Regions from separate parts of the Streptomyces sp. NBC_01808 genome, predicted to be linked through region 1. Evidence: predicted binding sites of a transcription regulator. Region 1 holds the regulator's gene; the other holds the start of a gene.

The links. The regulator HrcA, encoded in region 1, represses chaperone genes, less so after heat shock. The targets are predictions, from matches to a motif close to TTNGCACTCNGNNNNNCNGAGTGCNAA.
Region 2: the regulator HrcA is predicted to act here: its motif matches at 2,440-2,466, upstream of groL (chaperonin GroEL).

What each region holds. Positions count from the first base shown of each region.
Region 1 covers NZ_CP109072.1:2,456,614-2,461,116, reverse strand. The annotation lists gene OG946_RS10440 (DUF3097 domain-containing protein) at 1-644, opposite strand, end outside; gene OG946_RS10435 (MBL fold metallo-hydrolase) at 655-1,359, opposite strand; gene hrcA (heat-inducible transcriptional repressor HrcA) at 1,502-2,527, shown strand; gene dnaJ (molecular chaperone DnaJ) at 2,528-3,661, shown strand; gene OG946_RS10420 (nitronate monooxygenase) at 3,817-4,503, shown strand, end outside.
Region 2 covers NZ_CP109072.1:4,740,700-4,745,202, forward strand. The annotation lists SAM riboswitch class I at 1-26, shown strand, start outside; gene thrC (threonine synthase) at 44-1,348, shown strand; gene OG946_RS20950 (MoaD/ThiS family protein) at 1,345-1,623, shown strand; gene OG946_RS20955 (cold-shock protein) at 2,020-2,223, shown strand; gene groL (chaperonin GroEL) at 2,594-4,216, shown strand; gene murQ (N-acetylmuramic acid 6-phosphate etherase) at 4,459-4,503, opposite strand, start outside.

The DNA.
Region 1 (4,503 bases):
CACGCTGCGATGCCCACCGACGCGGGCTTGACCGCCTCCCAGATGTCCACGTACGGGTGACCCACCACCAGCGCGTGGGTGCTCGTCACCGACTCCGCGATGCGCCACTCCTTCGTGCCCGGTACCAGGTGGTCCACCAGGACTCCCAGCCGGGCGTCCGGGCCGGGAGCGAAGGACTCGACCACCGACGGGAGGTCGTCCACGCCCTCCAGGTACTCGACCACCACGCCCTCGACCCGCAGGTCGTGGCCCCAGACGCGCTCCACCAGCTCCGCGTCGTGGCGGCCCTCGACGTAGATGCGGCCGGCGCGGGCCACGCGCGCGGTGTGGTCGCGGACCGCGATCGAGCCGGAGGCGGACAGGAGAGGGCCCGAGGACGACGCGGGGCGGCCCGGACGTACGAGCGTCACCACCCTGCCGTCGATCATGAAGCCCCGCGGCGTCAGCGGGAACACCCGGTGCTTGCCGAAGCGGTCCTCCAGGGTCACCGTCGGGCCCTCCGCGGTCTTCTCCGTGCGGATGACCGCGCCGCAGAAGCCCGTCGCCACCTCCTCCACCACGAGGTCCGGCTCCGCCGGCACCTCGGGGGCGGGCTGCTGCGGCTTCTTCCAGGGGGGCGTGAGGTCGGTGTCGTAGCGGCGCACGGAAGTGAGATTACGACAAGCGCCGCGCCAGCTCGTCGCGTTGGGCCCGTACGAAGTCCGCCCCGACCGCCGCCCCGTGCCCCGGCACGTACACCGCCCCGGAACCGCCCAGCTCCAGCAGCCGGTCCAGCGCCGCCGGCCAGCGGGCCGGGTCCGCGTCCCGGCCCGCCTGCGGGGGGCCCGACTCCTCGACCAGGTCGCCGCAGAAGACGACGGCCGGGCGGCCCGGGACGTAGACCGCCATGTCGTGCGACGAGTGCGCCGCGCCCAGCTCGGCCAGCAGCACTTCCCGGCCGCCCCCGAGGTCCAGCGGGTACGTGCCGGAGACCGCGTGCCGCGGGGCGACCAGGACGTCGACGGCCTCCGCCGCCGCGTCGCGGTTCAGCCCGTGGCGTACGGCGTCCGCGCGCAGCTCGTCCGCGCCGGCGCCGCGCAGGTGCGCGGCCATGCCCGCCGGGCCGTAGACCTCGGCGCCGGCGAAGGCGGCGGTGCCGAGCACGTGGTCGAAGTGCGGATGCGTGAGCGCGATACGGGTCACGGGACGGCCGAAGCGGTCCCGTACGGCCCGCCGCAGCTCCGCGCCCTCCCGCAGCGAGGCGCCCGTGTCCACGAGCAGCACGCCTTCCGCCCCGCCCACCGCGCCCGCCGTCGCGTCCCAGCGGGGCAGCCGGCGCCGCAGGACGTCCGGGGCGAGCTCTTCCCAACCGCCACCCATACCCCGACGCTATAACCTGACAGGCCGCCTTGCCCGGGCTGCCCTACCCGGCCGTACACTGGCCCGGAACCCTGGCACTCCCCGCCGTCGAGTGCCAGCGGCGGAACGACCGGACGGGACCCCGAGTACGGAGGTGGGCAGCATGCTCAGCGAGCGCCGGCTCGAAGTGCTGCGCGCCATCGTCCAGGACTACGTGGGCACGGAGGAGCCGGTCGGCTCCAAGGCGCTCACCGAGCGGCATCACCTGGGTGTCTCCCCGGCCACGGTGCGTAACGACATGGCCGCCCTGGAGGACGAGGGGTTCATCGCCCAGCCGCACACCAGCGCCGGCCGTATCCCCACCGACAAGGGGTACCGGCTGTTCGTCGACAAGCTCGCCGACGTCAAGCCGCTGAGCACGGCCGAGCGGCGGGCGATCCAGAACTTCCTGTCCGGCGCCGTCGACCTCGACGACGTCGTCGGGCGCACGGTGCGGCTGCTGGCGCAGTTGACGCGGCAGGTGGCGGTGGTGCAGTACCCGTCGCTGACCCGCTCGACCGTGCGCCACGTCGAGCTGCTCCAACTCGCCCCCGCGCGCGTGATGCTCGTGCTCATCACCGACACCGGCCGGGTCGAGCAGCGCATGATCGACTGCCCGGCGCCGTTCAGCGAGGACTCCCTCGCCGACCTGCGCGCCCGGCTCAACAGCCGCGTCGTCGGCCGCCGGTTCGCCGACGTGCCGCGGCTGGTCGCCGACCTGGCGGAGCCCTTCCCCGCGGACGACCGCGGCACGGTGCAGACCGTGCTGTCGGTGCTGCTGGAGACGCTGGTGGAGGAGACGGAGGAGCGGCTGATGATCGGCGGCACCGCCAACCTCACCCGCTTCGACCACGACTTCCCGCTCACCATCCGGCCGGTGCTGGAGGCGCTGGAGGAGCAGGTGGTGCTCCTGCGGCTGCTCGGGGAGGCGAAGGAACCGGGCGTGATGGTGCGTATCGGCCATGAAAACGACCACGAGGGGCTCACCTCCACCTCGGTCGTCTCCGTCGGATACGGTTCAGGCGGCGACACCGGTGAAGCCGTCGCCAAGCTCGGCGTGGTCGGACCTACCCGCATGGACTACCCCGGAACGATGGGAGCGGTACGCGCAGTGGCACGGTACGTCGGACAGATCCTGGCGGAGTCATAGTTGGCTACGGACTACTACGCGGTCCTCGGCGTCGGACGTGACGCGTCGCAGGAGGAGATCAAGAAGGCGTTCCGCAGACTCGCCCGCGAGCTGCATCCGGACGTGAACCCCGATCCGAAGACCCAGGAGCGGTTCAAGGAGATCAACGCCGCCTACGAGGTGCTGTCGGATCCGCAGAAGAAGCAGATCTACGACCTCGGCGGCGACCCCCTGTCGCAGAACGGCGCCGCGGCCGGCGGCTTCGGCGCCGGCGGCTTCGGCAACCTCTCCGACATCATGGACGCCTTCTTCGGCCAGGCGGGCCAGCGCGGGCCGCGCTCGCGCACCCGCCGCGGCCAGGACGCCATGATCCGGCTCGAAATCGAGCTGGAGGAGGCGGCGTTCGGCGCAACCAAGGAGATCCAGGTCGACACCGCGGTGGTCTGCGGCACCTGCAACGGCGAGGGCGCGGCGCCCGGCACGTCGGCGCAGACGTGCGACATGTGCCGCGGCCGCGGCGAGGTCTCGCAGGTCACCCGGTCCTTCCTCGGCCAGGTCATGACCTCCAGGCCCTGTCCCCAGTGCCAGGGCTTCGGCACGGTCGTGCCCACGCCGTGCCCCGAGTGCGCGGGCGACGGCCGGGTGCGCTCGCGGCGTACGCTCACGGTCAAGATCCCCGCAGGCGTCGACACCGGCACCCGCATCCAGCACGCCGGCGAGGGCGAGGTCGGCCCGGGCGGCGGCCCCGCGGGCGACCTGTACGTGGAGATCCGCGAGCTGCCGCACCCGATCTTCCAGCGCCGCGGCGACGACCTGCACTGCACGGTGACGATCCCGATGACGGCGGCCTCGCTGGGCACGAAGGTCAATCTGGAGACGCTCGACGGCCTGGAAGAGGTCGACATCCGTCCCGGTACGCAGTCGGGGCAGTCGATTCCGCTGCACCAGCGCGGTGTCACGCATCTGCGCGGCGGCGGCCGGGGCGACCTGGTCGTGCACGTGGAGGTCGAGACGCCGCAGAAGCTGGATCCGGAGCAGGAGCGGCTCCTTCGCCAACTCGCCCAGTTGCGCGGCGAGGAGCGCCCGCAGGGCCAGTTCAAACCGGGCCAGCAGGGGCTGTTCTCGCGGCTGAAGGACGCCTGGAGCGGCCGCTAGCTCCCCGGCCGGGGACCTCGCCGGGCCGCCGCCGTGCGGCCCGTGCGACGGGTGTTGCGGGTGGGACGCCAGCCGTCCCCAGGTGCGTGAAGACGCGCGGATTCCATGATCCGGCGCGGGCCGCCGGCGTCCGACCTGCATGACAGGATTGAGCCATGCCCACCGAGCTGAACGATCTGTTCACCTTCCCGATCGTGCAGGCGCCCATGGCCGGTGGCGCATCCTGCCCGCAGCTCGCCGCCGGGGTGCTGGAGGGCGGCGGCCTGGCGTTCCTCGCCGCCGGGTACAAGACGCCCGAGGCGATGTACGAGGAGATCCGCCAACTGCGGGCCGTCACCGACCGGCCCTTCGGCGTCAACCTGTTCATGCCCCAGCCCCCCTCGCCGCCCGACCCCGCCCAGATCGAGGCGTACGCGGAGCAGTTGGCCGGCGAGGCCGAGTGGTACGGCACGGCGCTGGGGGACGCCGAGGCCGGCACGGACGACGCCTTCGACGCCAAGGTGGCGATACTCCTGGACGAGCCGGTGGCGCTGGTGTCGTTCACCTTCGGCTGCCCCAAGGCGGCCGTGCTCGACGCCTTCGCCCGCGCCGGGACGTACACCGTCGTCACCGTCACCAACGTCGTCGAGGCGCGCCGCGCGCAGGCCGCCGGGGCCGATGCCGTGTGCGTGCAGGGCGTCGAGGCCGGCGGCCACCAGGGCGGCTTCCGCAACGATCCGCGGGACGACTACGTGGGCCGCGGGCTGCTCACGCTGCTCGCCGAGGTGCTGGAGGCCGTCGATGTGCCCGTGATCGCCGCCGGCGGGCTGATGCGCGGCGGGCAGATCGCCGCGGTGCTCTCC
Region 2 (4,503 bases), 2.3 Mb from region 1:
GAGATGCGTCGCGGGGAAGATGAGGAGAGAGGGCCTCGCCAGTATGGCTGTAGACACAGCTCCCACCCGCACCGCCGTCGACGGCGCCCCTGATCTGGGCCCCGCCGTCGCGCTGTCGTGCCGGGAGTGCGGGGAGCGGGTGCCGCTCGGTCCGGTGTTCGCGTGCCAGTCGTGTTTCGGGCCGCTGGAGGCGGCCTACGAGCTCCCCGGCGGTGACGCCGAGTCCGCCTCCCGGCTGCGGGCCCGTATCGAGGCGGGTCCGCGGAGCATCTGGCGGTACGCACCGCTGCTGCCGGTCCCCGCGGACGTGGCGGACAAGCCGAACCTGAACCCGGGGTTCACCCGGCTGCACCGCGCCGACCGGCTCGCCGCCGAGCTGGGCGTGACGGGCGCGCTGCACGTCAAGGACGACTCGGGCAACCCGACGCACTCCTTCAAGGACCGCGTCGTCGCGATCGCCGTCGAGGCGGCGCGCGCCTTCGGCTTCACCACCCTGTCGTGTTCCTCCACGGGCAATCTGGCCGGCGCGGTCGGCGCGGCCGCGGCGCGGGCGGGACTGCGTTCGTGCGTGTTCATCCCGTACGACCTGGAGCACGCGAAGGTCGTCATGGCCGCGGTCTACGGCGGTGACGTCGTCGGCATCGAGGGCACGTACGACGACGTGAACCGCTTCTGCTCCGAGCTGATCGGCGACCCGATCGGCGAGGGCTGGGGTTTCACGAACGTCAATCTGCGCCCGTACTACGCGGAGGGCTCCAAGACCCTCGCGTACGAGATCTGCGAGCAGCTCGGCTGGCGGCTCCCGGACAACATCGTCATCCCCGTCGCCTCCGGCTCCCAGCTCACGAAGATCGACAAGGGGCTGAAGGAGCTGATCGCGACGGGGCTGGTCGAGGAGCGCCCGTACAAGATCTTCGGCGCCCAGGCGGCCGGCTGCTCCCCGGTCTCGCGGGCCTTCAAGGACGGTCACGACGTGGTACGTCCGGTGCGGCCCGACACGATCGCCAAGTCCCTCGCCATCGGCAACCCGGCCGACGGCCCGTACGTGCTGGACATCGCCCGCCGCACCGGCGGCGCGGTGGAGGACGTGACGGACGCCGAGGTCGTGGACGCGGTGAAGCTGCTGGCCCGTACCGAGGGCGTGTTCGCGGAGACGGCGGGCGGCGTGACCTTCGGCGTGCTGGCGAAGCTCGTCGCGGACGGCCGGATCGACCCGGCCGAGACCACCGTCGCGATCAACACGGGCGACGGTCTGAAGACCCTCGACGCGGTCGCTCCCACCACGGGGCCGAGCGCGATCATTCGTCCCACACTCGACTCCTTCCGAGAGGCCGGCCTCGCATCATGAGCGTGAACGTCCGAATTCCGACCATCCTCCGTACGTATACCGACGGGCGGGCAGAGGTGAGCGCCGAGGGCGCGACGCTGGCCGAGGTGATCGAAGACCTGGAGAAGCACCACCGCGGCATCGCCGGCCGGGTGCTGGACGATCAAGGCAAGCTGCGCCGCTTCGTGAACGTCTACGTGAACGATGATGACGTCCGCTTCGCCGATGGCCTGCAGACTCCCACTCCCGAGGGGGCCGGGGTCTCGATCATTCCGGCGGTCGCCGGAGGCTGCTGAACCCCGCTTGCGCGCGTGCGGCCCCACTGATCCGGAGTGGGGCCGTTCGCATGTCATGACACGCGATAGGGTTGGGGCGTTCCCCCCTCGTGGCCCATGCTCCACGCATATGAGAACGCGACAAGTTCCGTGCAAATGCGGAGAGTTAATTGTCGTGATGGTGAGTTATGCCCTGCCCGAGTTGTCAGGGAATGGCGGAAATTGATCGGAAAAATACCGATCGCGTGTCCGCAGAATTCTCGTCCGATTGACCTGTTGCACTGGGCATCTGTGCGGATACATTCAGCCGCGGTCGACGCGTTCCGGCGCACGCCCCGGCGTGTATCCGGGGGTGAGGTCTGACCCGGGTCCGCGGAGTGCGGTCCTGTGTAAGGGCCAGCAATAGGGGAGTTTGGAATGGCTCAGGGCACCGTCAAGTGGTTCAACGCGGAGAAGGGGTACGGCTTCATCGCGGTCGACGGTGGTGCGGATGTCTTCGTCCACTACAGCGCGATTCAGATGGACGGATACCGCACCCTCGAGGAAGGCCAGCGGGTCGAGTTCGAGATCTCGCAGGGTCAGAAGGGGCCGCAGGCAGACATGGTCCGCGTCAGCGGCTGAGCGCCGGGCATCGACCACGGACGACTCGCGACGGCCCGCACCCTCCGGGGTGCGGGCCCTCTGCTGTCCGCGCTCCTCCCTGCTCCTGCCCCCTTTGTCCTCCCGTGTCCGCCTCCTCCCGCGGCCTGTTGTGCGGTGCCGCGGTCCGGTTCGGCTCTGCGCATGAGAACCCCCTGCCCGCTTGCACTCGCAGGGGGCGAGTGCTAATCATTGGCGTTAGCACTCTCCCCGTGAGAGTGACAGCACGGGACCGGTTCGGTGAGGTCCGTACGCCGGGTGGGAGGGAACCACGCGGGTCGCGGACCGTCCGTCGCGGGCGCCAGCGCGGTCCGGACACAGACGACCCCCCTGTCCGGGAGGACTCAACACAATGGCCAAGACCATCGCGTTCGACGAGGAGGCGCGGCGCGGCCTCGAGCGCGGCATGAACCAGCTCGCCGACGCCGTCCGCGTCACCCTCGGCCCCAAGGGCCGGAACGTCGTCCTCGAGAAGAAGTGGGGCGCCCCCACGATCACGAACGACGGTGTCTCCATCGCCAAGGAGATCGAGCTCGAGGACCCGTACGAGAAGATCGGTGCCGAGCTGGTCAAGGAGGTCGCGAAGAAGACGGACGACGTCGCCGGTGACGGCACGACGACCGCGACCGTCCTGGCCCAGGCCCTGGTCAAGGAGGGCCTGCGCAACGTGGCCGCCGGCGCCAACCCGATGGCGCTGAAGCGCGGCATCGAGAAGGCCACCGAGGCCGTCTCCGCTGCCCTGCTGGAGCAGGCCAAGGACGTGGAGACCAAGGAGCAGATCGCCTCCACCGCCTCCATCTCCGCCGGCGACACCCAGATCGGCGAGCTGATCGCCGAGGCCATGGACAAGGTCGGCAAGGAAGGCGTCATCACCGTCGAGGAGTCGCAGACCTTCGGGCTGGAGCTGGAGCTCACCGAGGGCATGCGCTTCGACAAGGGCTACATCTCCGCCTACTTCGCCACCGACATGGAGCGCATGGAGGCGGAGCTGGAGGACCCGTACATCCTCATCGCCAACTCCAAGATCAGCGCGGTCAAGGACCTGCTGCCGCTCCTGGAGAAGGTCATGCAGTCCGGCAAGCCGCTGCTGATCATCGCCGAGGACGTCGAGGGCGAGGCCCTGTCCACCCTCGTGGTGAACAAGATCCGCGGCACCTTCAAGTCCGTCGCCGTCAAGGCCCCGGGCTTCGGCGACCGCCGCAAGGCCATGCTCGGCGACATCGCCATCCTCACCGGTGGCCAGGTCATCTCCGAGGAGGTCGGCCTCAAGCTGGAGAGCGCCACGCTCGACCTGCTGGGCCGCGCCCGCAAGGTCGTCATCACCAAGGACGAGACCACCATCGTCGACGGCTCGGGCGACAGCGAGCAGGTCCAGGGCCGGGTCAACCAGATCCGGGCCGAGATCGACGCCAGCGACTCCGACTACGACCGCGAGAAGCTGCAGGAGCGGCTCGCCAAGCTGGCCGGCGGCGTGGCCGTCATCAAGGCCGGCGCCGCGACCGAGGTCGAGCTGAAGGAGCGCAAGCACCGCATCGAGGACGCCGTGCGCAACGCGAAGGCGGCCGTCGAGGAGGGCATCGTCGCCGGCGGCGGCGTGGCCCTGCTGCAGGCCGGCCACGTCTTCGAGAAGCTGGAGCTCCAGGGCGACGAGGCCACCGGCGCGTCCGCCGTGAAGCTGGCCCTGGAGGCCCCGCTGAAGCAGATCGCGGTCAACGCCGGCCTTGAGGGCGGCGTCGTGGTGGAGAAGGTGCGCAACCTGACCGCCGGTCACGGGCTCAACGCCGCCAGCGGCGAGTACGTCGACATGATCGCCGAGGGCATCCTCGACCCGGCCAAGGTGACCCGCTCCGCGCTGCAGAACGCGGCGTCGATCGCGGGCCTGTTCCTCACCACCGAGGCCGTCGTCGCCGACAAGCCGGAGAAGGAGAAGGCCGCGGCCGGGGGCGGTATGCCCGGCGGCGACATGGACTTCTGATCCGGGATCGCGAAGTCCGTACGTCCGGCGACCGGCCGCGGCCGGTCGCCGGACGGGCTGACGAACCGAGGGCGGTACCCCGCAGGGGGTGCCGCCCTCGGGCGCGTTGGCACCCGGCGGCGGCGCGTCGGCGCGCAGCGGCGGCGGCCGCGGCGCCGTCGGGGGAGGGGCGGTCTGGTACCCCCAGCCGGCGCCGGCTGGGGGACCCTCCTGTCAACGACCCCTTATCGCCGCCGCCGGGCTCAGCTCACGTCGGTCGCGGACTTCAGGGCGACGCGCAGGTGACC